One region of the Dethiobacter alkaliphilus AHT 1 genome, then DNA from elsewhere that is predicted to be linked to it. Evidence: riboswitches for the same ligand, from Rfam matches in the RefSeq annotation. Region 1 holds a riboswitch; the other holds the start of a gene.
The links. Region 1 has a riboswitch for thiamine pyrophosphate ahead of thiM (hydroxyethylthiazole kinase). Riboswitches for the same ligand answer to the same signal wherever they lie in the genome.
Positions count from the first base shown of each region.

Region 2: linked by a shared signal. The riboswitch ahead of thiS (sulfur carrier protein ThiS) and the one ahead of thiM (hydroxyethylthiazole kinase) in region 1 are both predicted to bind thiamine pyrophosphate.

Region 1 covers NZ_ACJM01000001.1:287,414-293,452, reverse strand. Annotated here, with positions in the region: gene thiL (thiamine-phosphate kinase) at 1-41, opposite strand, end outside; gene DEALDRAFT_RS15730 (PRC-barrel domain-containing protein) at 212-1,360, shown strand; gene thiC (phosphomethylpyrimidine synthase ThiC) at 1,357-2,655, opposite strand; gene thiW (energy coupling factor transporter S component ThiW) at 2,656-3,150, opposite strand; gene thiM (hydroxyethylthiazole kinase) at 3,147-3,950, opposite strand; TPP riboswitch at 4,178-4,292, opposite strand; gene hisC (histidinol-phosphate transaminase) at 4,314-5,423, opposite strand; gene DEALDRAFT_RS01455 (phenylacetate--CoA ligase family protein) at 5,433-6,039, opposite strand, start outside.
Region 2 covers NZ_ACJM01000003.1:160,865-166,903, forward strand. Annotated here, with positions in the region: gene DEALDRAFT_RS04100 (thiamine phosphate synthase) at 1-298, opposite strand, end outside; gene thiH (2-iminoacetate synthase ThiH) at 295-1,398, opposite strand; gene DEALDRAFT_RS04110 (thiazole synthase) at 1,403-2,167, opposite strand; gene thiF (sulfur carrier protein ThiS adenylyltransferase ThiF) at 2,170-2,976, opposite strand; gene thiS (sulfur carrier protein ThiS) at 2,978-3,172, opposite strand; TPP riboswitch at 3,330-3,440, opposite strand; gene hypE (hydrogenase expression/formation protein HypE) at 3,501-4,502, opposite strand; gene hypD (hydrogenase formation protein HypD) at 4,499-5,578, opposite strand; gene DEALDRAFT_RS04135 (HypC/HybG/HupF family hydrogenase formation chaperone) at 5,571-5,789, opposite strand; gene hypF (carbamoyltransferase HypF) at 5,789-6,039, opposite strand, start outside.

The DNA.
Region 1 (6,039 bases):
TGTTTTATCAGGGCACGTTCGCCCAAATCCTTTATTTTCATGCATTACCACCTATTTTCTGATTATAGCGCTCTTTTGCCCAAAAAACAATGTACAGCGCTATTAAAAATTGTTACAGGTTGATAAAAACCTGGCATGGTTGTTTGTATGGCCGTCAGAATTAGGGTATACTGGAAATATCGCAGTAATTCAGAGAATCGGGGTGAAACCAATGAAAAAGTCGCGAGATGTTGTGGGCCTGCCTGTTATTGAGCTTAGCGAAGGAAAGCTGCTGGGGCGGATTCACAGTTTGGTGATCAATCCTGCCACCCGCAGCGTGGCTGCACTGGAGGTGGGCGAACGCTCACTCCTGAAAACAAAAACCGAGTTAATTCCCTTTGCCTCAATTCGCAGCATCGGTGGTGACGCCGTCACGCTGCAGAGCCATGATGCGGTACAGCAGGCGGATGAACAGCCGGAATTAGCTGCCCTTATGGACCGAAAAATAATAGGCACCAAGGTTGTTACGGTGGACGGGTCGCTGGCCGGCACAGTGGAGGAGCTGTCCTTTACCGCAGAGGATGGCGCCTTAACGGAAATATTTTTGCTGGTAGACAAAACCCGTGAGCACCTGGCCCTGCCGGTGGCGGTGGTGGAAAACTTTGGCCGTGATTTTATTATCGTTAATGCAGATTATCTGGTGCAGGCCCGCGAAGCGGAAGCAGTGGACACCACAGACCGGATGGGTCGTCAGATTCCCCACTCCCTGGAAGCCAAAGCGATCGAATTTGTGCTGGAAAGGGAAGCCGGTCAGGATGTGACCGATGACGACGGCAACTTTATTATTCGCAAAGGAGAAACGGTAACCATTGACGTCATCAGCCATGCCCGGGAGAAAAACCGCCTTACACAGGTATTGATTGCCGCCGGCGTCAGTGAATTGCTGGAGGGTCTGGACTTTACCAGGGAAAAGCTGGACACCGGCAGCAAAAAGCTTTTGGAAAGCTGGCAGAGCCTGCGGGACCGCTCCCATGAATGGCTGGTCCGCAGACTGGAAGATGACAGACCGGGTCCCACTTCCGAGCTGCGGGAACTCTGGTTTCAGCTGCAGGGGCGCCTGGCTCAGGGCGGCCGTGAACTGGAAGATGAAACCCGGACCAAGATTCGCCAATATGTGCTGGGTAAAAAGCTGGCACATCCGGTCTATGATAAAAACGGCATCCTGCTGGGAGGCCGGGGTGATCAGGTAACCGCCGAGATGCGTGAGGCGGCAGAAAATGCAGAACGCCTGCCGCAGCTGTTTTTGTCAGCGGCAGCAGGCGATGTACAACTGGCTCTTGACCCCATTAAAAAACAAATTAAAGATGTCTTAGGAGATTAGCAGCACTCGGCTTCGGTGCCCAGTGCTTCCGCCACAACTTTCATGGCACAAAACTCCCCGCACATGGAGCATTCCTCTCTGTGTTCGGGGTTTTTCTTTTTGCGCACCGCCGCAGCATGACCGGGGTCGATGGAAAGCTCGATCTGCTTCTCCCAGTCCAGTGCCTTGCGCGCTTTGGCCATGGACAAATCCCACTCCGCTGCTCCGGGAAGACCTTTGGCAATATCGGCGGCATGGGCGGCAATGCGGCTGGCCATTATGCCGTCACGCACATCTTTGGCATCGGGCAGGCCCAAATGTTCTGCCGGAGTTACATAGCAGAGGAAATCCGCACCGGCCCAGGCAGCCAGTGCTCCGCCGATGGCGGAAGTAATATGGTCATAACCCGGCGCCACATCGGTGACCAGCGGCCCCAGCACATAAAACGGTGCCCCTTTACACAGCGATTTCTGCAGGTCAACATTGGAGCGCACCTGATCCAGCGGCACATGGCCCGGGCCTTCCACCATCACCTGCACGCCCTTCTCCCAGGCCCGCTCCACCAGTTCGCCCAAAACAAGCAGCTCCTGAATCTGCGGGCCGTCGGTGGCATCAGCCAGGCAACCGGGTCGCAGCCCGTCACCCAGGCTAAGGGTCACATCATAGCGGGCAGCAATTTCCAATAGCTCATCGTAGCGTTCATAAAGCGGATTTTCCCGGTCATGGTGCAGCATCCAACCGGTAAGAAAGGCGCCGCCGCGGCTGACAATATCGGCCACGCGCCGGCGTTTTTTCAAGACGTCAATGACCTGGCGGGTAATCCCGCAGTGGACGGTAATAAAGTCCACCCCGTCTTTACACTGCTCCTCCACCACGTCAAAAAGGTCGTCGGCGGTCAGCTTCATCATGGCACCGTAGCGCACATTGGCTTCTGCGGTGGCCTGATAAACGGGGACCGTCCCCACCGGCAGGGGCGAGGCGCCCAGCATGCGCCGCCTGGTATCGGTAATATTGGGGCCGGTGGATAAATCCATCACCGCATCGGCGCCGGCATCCACAACCTGTCGCAGCTTCTCCAGTTCCGCCTCAGGATCGGGGAAATCGGTGGATGTACCGATATTGGCATTAACCTTTGTCTTGGTGCCTTTGCCAATGGCGCATGGCTCCAGCGACTTATGATTAACATTGGCCGGCACCACCAACGTGCCGTCAACCAAACCCTGCCGGATCAGCTCCGGTTCTACATTTTCCTTTTTGGCAGCAGCAATCATTTCCTGAGTGATAATTCCCTCTCTTGCTTTAATCAGTTGTGTCACTTATTTCCCCTCTTCTCCCAGTTGTTTTGGCGCGGCAACCGCCACGCCTTTTAATACTACAAGTCCTAATACCGCACCGGCCAGGCTGCTGGTGGCAAAGGGTATCACAAAAACAAAAGCAATGGCCTCACTTCCTAGTACCAAGCGTGCCAACGGGACTGCCGCCAGGGCTCCCAGGATACCGGTGCCGAAAACTTCGCCCACAGCCGCAGCATAATCCCGCTTAAAGAACCTAAAAGCATAACCGGCCACAAAGGCACCAATCATACCGCCGGGAAAAGCCAAAACCGTTCCGGTCCCCAACAGGTTACGCAGCAGCGCCACGGCAAAAGCCACCAGCACCGCGGGCCCGGGACCCAATAATACTGCCGCCAGCACATTAATGGCATGCTGAACCGGAAAAATCATGGCTCCTGCCACAGGAATGGAAAAAACGCCGGCTAAGGTCCCAATTGCAGTTAACAGGCCCATTGCCACTAATCTTTTTACACTCACTGGTTTATCATCCTTTCTTTGATATTTTGTCTGGTTTTAATTGTTTGCTCATCTAACCGATACAGTTCATCAAAAAGCTGAGACTTAAAAGAAGCCGGTGCATCAGAATTGCGTGCCGCCAGCTCCGCCGCCACATTAAAGGTCACAAGTGCTGCCACCGCAGCCTTAAGGGTATCTTTTTCCACCGCAGCAAAGCAGCCCATCACAGAGGCTGTCATACAGCCTGTTCCTACCACCGTAGCCATGAGGGCATTACCGTTTGTAACCTCCACCATTCTCTCTCCGTCGGTGACCCGGTCCACCGCACCGGTTACCGCCACCACAGCATTGGTATCCCGGGCCAGGGAAGCGGCCAGCTCCACCACATCACCGCTGACGTTAATGGACTCCACTCCCTTAATCTCGGCGGCACCTCCGGCCATTATGGCAACTTCTGCTTCATTCCCCTTAATGATGCTGATTTTAATTTCTTTTAATAGACGCTTGGCTGCCTCTAAGCGCAGGGAAGTGGCTCCGGCTCCCACCGGATCCAGCACCACAGGCAGGCCCAGCTCATTGGCCCGCCGGCCCGCCAGCACCATGGCATCCACCTGCGCCGGCGTCAGCGTCCCGATATTTAATACCAAAGCCCCGGCATGACTCACCATCTCCGCCACCTCTTGGGGCGCATGGGCCATAATGGGTAGCCCTCCTGCCACCAGCGTCACATTGGCACACTCACTCATGGTCACCATATTGGTAATATGATGCACCAAAGGCTTTTCCTCTCTCAACTTCTCCAACAACCCACCAATCTCCAAAACCAAAACCTCCTCACACAAAATGGGGACGGACCTTTTTTCGCAAAAACCATGCAAAATCCTGCACAAGAAAGGCGCGCTCTTTCGGTTTCCTCAGCGCGCGCCTTTCAGTACTGCTTACACTAGCAGCTTCGCTATCTGCGAAGCGTTATAATGCTAGCAGTAAACAAAAATAAGCCGCGGACCGGTTTAGTCCGCGGCTTTGCTTCTGTTACTTCTGTTGCGCTGCCACTTTTGCGGTCCTTCCCTACGCTGGTATAATCCATCTCAGGTTCGAAGGGTTGGCCGGGTTTGTCGCCCCTGCCTCTCAGCCCACACTGGTGGGCACCCCCAGGAAAGATATGCAGTTGTGTTTATCCTATTTTAGCTAAAGACGCCTTCTTCTGTCAAGACTTTCTCCAGCGCTTCGATAAACCGTTTATTTTGCTCGGAAGTACCAACGGTCACCCGGACCACATCCGGTGCGCCGAAAATGTCGCCGGTGCGCACAATGACACCCAGGCGCATCAGCTTGGCAAATGCTTTTTGACAGTCGGCTTTTATCTGAACCCAGATAAAGTTGGCATGGGTGGGCTGGTAAGGAAGGTTCATCCGCTCAAACTCTTCGTAGAGATACTTTTTGCCTTCCTCATTCATGGCCACGCTGTTTTTGACATGATCCACGTCTTCCAAAGCGGCCAGGGCTGCGCCCTGGGCAATCAAGTTTACGTTAAAGGGTTCTTTAACCCGGCTAATCAGGCCGATAAGCTCTGGCTTGGCTACGCCATAGCCGATGCGCAGGCCCGCCAAACCGTAAATCTTGGAGAAAGTACGCAGGACAATAACGTCCCGCTCCTGACGGACAAACTCCAGGGTATCGGGGTAATCCTCAGCCAGAACGTATTCGAAATATGCTTCGTCAAAAATGGTTATTACCCCTTGGGGCAGTTTATCCAAAAAGGCTTCTACTTCTTTCTTACCTACCATGGTACCGGTGGGGTTATTGGGGTTACAGACAAAAACCAGCTTGGTATTCTCTGTCACCGCCGCCGCCATAGCCTCCAGGTCGTGGGTAAGGTCTTTGGTGGGCACCATCACGGTACGTGCCCCCATGATTTTTGCCGCAAAATCATATTCGGAAAATGAAGGGTTAGCCATAATAATTTCGTCCCCTTCATCCAGAAACGCTTCGGCAATCAGTTTAATTACTTCATCGGACCCGTTGCCCACAACTAAATGGGAAAAAGTCAGGTTTAACTTTTCCGCCAGGGAATTTTTCAGATAGTAGCAGTTGCCGTCTGGATAGGTGGCAACTTTGTTGATTAGCTCCTGCATCACTTTCAATGAGGCCGGTGCCGGTCCCAGCGGGTTTTCGTTGGATGCCAACTTGATCACATCAGAGATGCCTAACTCCCGCTCCACTTCTTCCACCGGCTTACCCGGCACGTAGGGCTTAATTTCCATAATTTGTTGTCTGTGTAATTGTTTTACCATGGCCGCCTCCTATAACTCACGTTTATCGATGACACGTTTAGCTTTCCCTTCACTGCGCGGAATAGTCTTGGGCTCCACCAGGCGGATTTTTGCGCTGATGCCCAAAATGGAATCTATTTGCGAGTGAATCTTTTTCTCCAGCTCTTCTAAACGCTTAATCTTATCAGAGAACATGCGCTCTGAAACTTCCACCTGAATTTCCAGCATATCCAAGCTGCCCTTGCGGGTTACCACCAGCTGGTAGTGCGGTTCTGTTTCACCGATTTCCAGCAAGACACTTTCCACCTGGGTGGGGAAAACGTTAACGCCGCGGACAATAATCATATCATCACTGCGTCCGGTGACCTTAGCCATGCGCACATGGGTGCGTCCACAGAGGCAGGGCTCCACAGTCAATGTGGTAATATCCCGGGTCCGGTAGCGGATAATGGGCAGTGCTTCTTTGGTGACAGTGGTGATGGCCAGCTCGCCTTTTTCACCGTAAGGCAACACTTCGCCGGTGGCCGGGTCAATGATTTCGGGAATAAAGTGGTCCTCGAAGATATGCAGGCCACACTTCTCTTCACATTCAATGGCCACACCGGGCCCGATAATTTCACTGAGTCCGTAAATATCG
Region 2 (6,039 bases), on a different contig from region 1:
TGGATAAGCCCAGCCTAGTGCGGACATTTTCCTGTCGGTAGTTTTTAATGCCGCTGTGATAGCCAAAAGCTTCAATTTGCCCAGCAACCTGAAGGTTGTTGTTTATTATCAGGGGAGTGTTGTAGGAGTCGGTAATCTTTTTTACCTGTTGGGCCAAATCCAGAAGTTCCTGGTGGCTCAGGTCTTTCTCTCTTAAAATGATGGCATCGGCAAAGGGGCACGCTCTGTTAACGGCATCGCAGAGGGTGCCGTCTTTGACCAGTTTTCTGTTGGTTACAACAAAGAGTTTGTTTTTCAAAACGGTTCCCAGTCCTTAAAAATGGGATTATAGCCCTTCTCTCTGATGGCACACCTTATCTCCTCCACCGTTCTGCCGTCTGCAATGTCAAACTGGCTTGTGCTTTTGTCTTCAATGCTGTGGCCGCCCACCTGAGTGGAAACGGCGGCAGACATTTTGGTAACGCCAAGAGGGATCAGGTTGTCCCTGAATTCGGCGCTTTCCCTGGTGGTGATATTGATGCCTGCTCTTGGCAGGAAGATTTTATAGGCCAGCATGGCCTGCACCAGGTTCTTTTCCGTCACTTCGTAAATCTTTGTTTCGGTACCCTTGTGAGGGCGGATTCTGGGGGTGGAAAGGGTAAGTTCCAGGGCAGGATAGTTGTCCTGGAGGTATTGGCCGTGCAACCCTGTAAAGAAGGCTTCCTGCCGCCAGGGGGACAGGCCCAGCAGCGCTCCGATGCTTACCGAATGAATTCCCGATTTTGCTGCCCTTTCTGCTGCTTCCAGCCTGTATTGGTAGTTGCTTTTGGGGCCTTTGGGGTGTACCGTTTTGTAGGTGTCTTTGTTATAGACTTCCTGGTAAATGGTGAGGCCGTCGGCGCCTGCTTCAATTAGTTGGCGGTACTCTTGTTGCTCCAGTGGATAGATCTCGATGGAAATGGAGCTAAAGTATTTTTTAATGAGGGAGATGCAGTCTTTGATATAGGAGACAGGAGTATGGGTTCTGGATTCTCCGGTGAGGAGGATAATGTGGCGAAACCCCTGGTTGCGGATGGCCAGGGCCTCTTTTTCTGCATCTTCAAGAGAGAGTTTTTTGCGTTTGATTTCATTGCTGGAGTTATAGCCGCAATAGGTGCAGGCATTGACGCAGTAATTGGCAAGATACATGGGTGTGTATAGGACCACGGTCCGGCCAAACTGGTTTAGAGCTATCTTGTGAGCTTTCTGAGCCATCTCTTCCAGATAGTTTTCGGCCTGTGGAGAGAGAAGGCAGAGAAAGTCTTCTTCATTGATGCTGGGTTTGATGAGAGCGTAGCGTATTCTGTCTTCGGTTACCGAAGCAAAAAAGGCAGCGAAGTCCAGTGTCTCATATGTGGCGATTTTTTCATAAGCACTCATCAGCTCACCTCAAAAACCCGGTGAGGGGTGAGGATGCCTCGGCAACTGTTCTTTGCGGTCCTAATCTGGAAAGGTAAGCCTTTCTTCCCGCTTCGGTGGCCAGTTTAAAGGCCTCCCCCATGGCTACCGGATCACCCGAGGATGCTATGGCGGTATTGACCAGCACCGCATCTGCTCCCATCTCCATGGCCTCTGCGGCATGGGAGGGGGCGCCAAGGCCGGCATCCACGATGATGGGAAGATTCATTTCATCTATGAGAATGCGCACCATTTCCTTTGTTTTAATGCCTCTGTTGCTGCCAATGGGCGCTCCCAAAGGCATTACTGCCGCCGCTCCGGCATCGGCCATCCTTTTGGCATCCATTAAATCCGGGTTCATATAAGGGAGAACGACGAAGCCTTCTTTGGCCAAGATTTCCGTTGCTTTGATGGTTTCGTAATTGTCGGGCAAGAGATATTTGTTATCGGAGATGACTTCAATTTTAATCCAGTTGCCGCAGCCGGCGGCTTGTGCCAGCCGGGCGATACGTACGGCCTCCTCTGCAGTTCTTGCACCGGAGGTGTTGGGCAAGAGAGTTATTTTTTTATCGATGAAGTTTAGGATGTTTTCCTCACTGGAGGTAATATCCACCCTTCTTAGAGCAACGGTTACCACTTGGGTTCCGCTGCTTTCTATAACCTGTGGCAGTATTTCATTGGATGAGTATTTTCCGGTACCGATAAGAAGCCTGCTTTCCAGTTCTGTAGAACCAATTTGCAGTTTATCCATAGCTATTCCCCCTCTTCTTCTAAGATAATGCGCAGTACGGTATTGGCCTGTTGGTTGGCGGCTATGGAAACCCGGGGAGCCATAAGCCCCTGGCCGGGCCTTGCTTCATTTACGCCGTCGCCGATGAGGAAAAAGTTTTTTCCCGCTTTTCTGGCGGTGATGCTGTTGCCGGAAAAAAAGCCTGCCATGCCGGAGGCGGCCACCAACTTCTTATCCTTCATTTTGGTCAGCACCGTGTTTGTGAGAAGGGCCTTGGATACCGCATTATCGAAGGCCTCCATGATAATATCCACATCTTTGAAGATCTCTGCCATGTTGCTTTCATCCAGGAAAGTATCTATTGTTTCCACTTCCACAAAGGGATTGCACTCCTGAATTAAGTCTTTCAAGGCTTCTGTTTTTTTCATGCCGATATGGCGGATGAAATACTGCTGGCGGTTTAAATTGCTGGGTTCTACCACGTCAAAATCCACCAGCAAAAGCTTGCCGATGCCGATTCTGGCCAGGGACATGGCGGCGTTGGAGCCCAGGCCTCCCAGGCCGGCAATGCCTACGCTAAAGTTTTTAACCTTTTCATGCACACCGGGAGTATGCCTGGAAAGGAGCATGGCCTCCATTTCTTCCATGGAAGGCATCTCTCCCTTTTTAATCAGTACTACCCGATCATTTTCCTGCAGTATGGGATTTTCCTTAGTAATAAAGCCGTTATAGACCAGCACGTCTGCGTCCTTTTTAATCTCTTCCTTTAAATCGTGCAAAGTCTGGCCTTCTTTTATTGTCAGTGCTTTTTCATTAACGTAAATCTGCATCTCAACCTCCACCTACAAAGCTTATTAACTCCACCGCAGCTGTGGAGCTAAGCTTTTTTTGCCGGTACTCATCTTTGGGGACAATTTGCTGATCCACTTCCACCACAACTTTGTTAGGGTCAAGGGACAGCTCTTCCAATAGCTTTGCAACTGTGATGCCCTCGGGAAAGTCTTTTTCTGTGCCGTTAATAATCATGCGTACTCCTTTCTTTTTTCAGGGAACTAAAAAAGAGAGCATAAATGCTCCCTCATAACCTGTAGTTCAAGCTAGGCACGGTTTACGCTGCCGGTTTGCTAACTACATATAAATTACTTACCGGAAAATAAAAAGCAAATTCACAGGGAATTTGCTTAAAGTTTAACCGGAACCATCCCTACGTTGGCATTACCCAAATCAGGTTATGAGGGTCAGGGAAACACATCCCACTCTCAGCCTGCTTAGGCAGGCTCCCCTGGAAGTATTTTGTTTTAGTAGTTCTAATTTACCATGGAAAAGAACCGGAATCAAGAGACAATTTTTCTACTCAGCATATTCTGGGCACTGGAATGCCTGCCGGCATTTCCACAAGGCGAGTGCCCCCTGCTTCAGTTTTCATGAGTACTTCCCCGCTGCCGGAGGCCACCGTTCCGATAATTACCGCATCGGCGCCCAGGGGATGAGCTTGCAGCATGTTTAATAGATCTGCTGCTGAATCCTTTTGGACTACAAACAGCATTTTTCCCTCGTTGGCCAGAGTAAGGGGATCCAGCCCTAACATATCTGAGGCGGCCTTAACCTGTGGCCGGATTGGTATGTGGCGCTCTTGCAAAATTATATCGGCCCCGGCAGCCTGAGCCAGTTCATTGAGGGAGGCGGCCGCGCCGCCGCGAGTGGGATCCCGCAACCAGCGCACAGCGGGGAATAAATCCTCCACTGCGGACAGCAAGCTGCTTAGAGGTGCACAGTCGCTTTTTACTTGTGTTTCAAAGGCCAGGCCTTCGCGCTCTGACAAAACGGCAATACCATGGTCGCCCAAAGTGCCGGAAACGATAATTGCGTCTCCCGGCTGTATTTCCCGAGGGGAGAGCTTCAGTCCCCTGTAGACCTGGCCGATTCCCGTAGTATTAATATAAATCCCGTCGGCCTGGCCCCTGGGCACTACTTTTGTATCTCCCGCCACCACCGCCACATCGCATTCCTTGGCGGTTTGGGCCATGGAAGCCACAATCTGTTCCAACTGGGAGAGCAAAAACCCCTCTTCCAGAATAAAAGCGGCAGTAAGATACATGGGCCTTGCTCCCCCCGCTGTCAAATCGTTTATGGTGCCGCAAACAGAGAGTTTACCGATATCACCGCCGGGGAAAAAGACCGGTTGGACAACAAAGGAATCTGTGGTGACTGCTAAGGCGCGGTTAGGCGTGGGTAGTATGGTAGCATCAGATAAGTGCTCCAGATAGGGGTTCCATAGATAGCGAAGAAACAGGTTTTGTACCAGTTGGGCGGAAAAGGCACCGCCGTCCCCGTGGGACAGGGTTACCCGGCTCATAGAGTCACCGCCTTTTTTCGTTCATAACGGAAGTAAGCTGCACAAGCCCCTTCCGAAGAAACCATACAAGGTCCTTCCGGTGAGAGAGGATTACATTTGCTGCCAAACAGTGCGCAGTCGGGAGGGGTAATTTCACCCAAAAGAACATTGGCACAGCGGCAGGCAGAGTTTTCCGGGGTATCTTGAGGTGTTACGGGGAAGCGCAGGCGGGCGTCAAACTGGGTCAACTCCCGGCGCAAAGACAGGCCGCTTTGCTCGATAAGGCCCAGGCCGCGCCAGTTGGCATCACTTGGGGCAAAGACTTTCTCAATTAGCGCCCTGGCCTGGGGATTTCCTTCCTCCCGAACAACAGAGGGGTAACAGTTCACCACAGCTGCCTCATCCTTTGTAGCCATTTCCACCAAAGCTAAAACAGCAGTCAGGATATCTGTCAACTCAAAGCCTGTGACAGCGGCGGGCAAATGATAATGGGAGGCCACAAAATCCTGGGCCTTCCTGCCGATTACCGCACTGACATGGCCCGGCAGGATCAGCCCGTGTAATGAGGACTTACCTCCACCAAGCAGGGCATGCAGAGCAGCAGGCATGGTTTTCACACAGGAGAAAACCGAGTAATTATCCAGGCCGTATTGGCGGGCTAACTCCACTGACATGGCAATGGCCGGGGCTGTGGTTTCAAAACCTACGCCCAGGAAAACAAACTGGCGGTCTTGTTCCTGTTGTGCCATTTTTACCGCTTCAAAGGGTGAATAAACTGCACGAACATCTGCACCGGCGGCTTTCTCCAATTCCAGTGTAGTTTCACTGCCGGGAACGCGCAGCATATCGCCAAAGGTGGCGATGGTGACGCCGGGTTGGCGTGAGAGCATAATCATCTGGTCCAGGTCGTACTGCGAGGTGACACACACCGGACAACCGGGGCCGCTGACCAGCTCCAGCTCCGGGGTCAACAGGGACCGGATACCACAGCGGCCAATGGCGGTGGTATGGGTCCCGCAAACTTCCATCAGGCGCAGCGGCTGTGTAATATTGCTTTTTATCCTGTGGATCAGGGCTGAAACCGTCTGTTCATTCATGCCCTTCCAACTCCTTTAGCAGGGCCAGTGTTTCTTCTGCGTCCTGCAGGTCTATCTGCTGGATAGCCAGGCCGGCATGAACCAGTACCCAGGAGCCTGGAACCGCTTTGGGCACCAAAGTCATCATCACTTCCATGCGGTTTCCGCAATAATCTACAGTCCCCCACATACCGCTGTTTTCAATTACCTCACAAGGCATACCGATACACATCAGACCGTCCTCCTCCATGCGGCCACCAGTGCCTGGCCCAAAGCCAGGCCGCCGTCATTTGCCGGCACCTGCCGCTGTGTATAAACCTGAAAACCTGCCGCCTGCAACCGTGTCCTGAGCGCGGTGAGCAAATAAGGGTTCTGAAACGAGCCACCGCTTAAAACAACCCGGTCCAGTCCGTTTTTCTGCCTGACCCGCTCCACCGCAGCGGCAAACATCTCCACAATGGTTGCTTCAAAAGCTGCAGCAA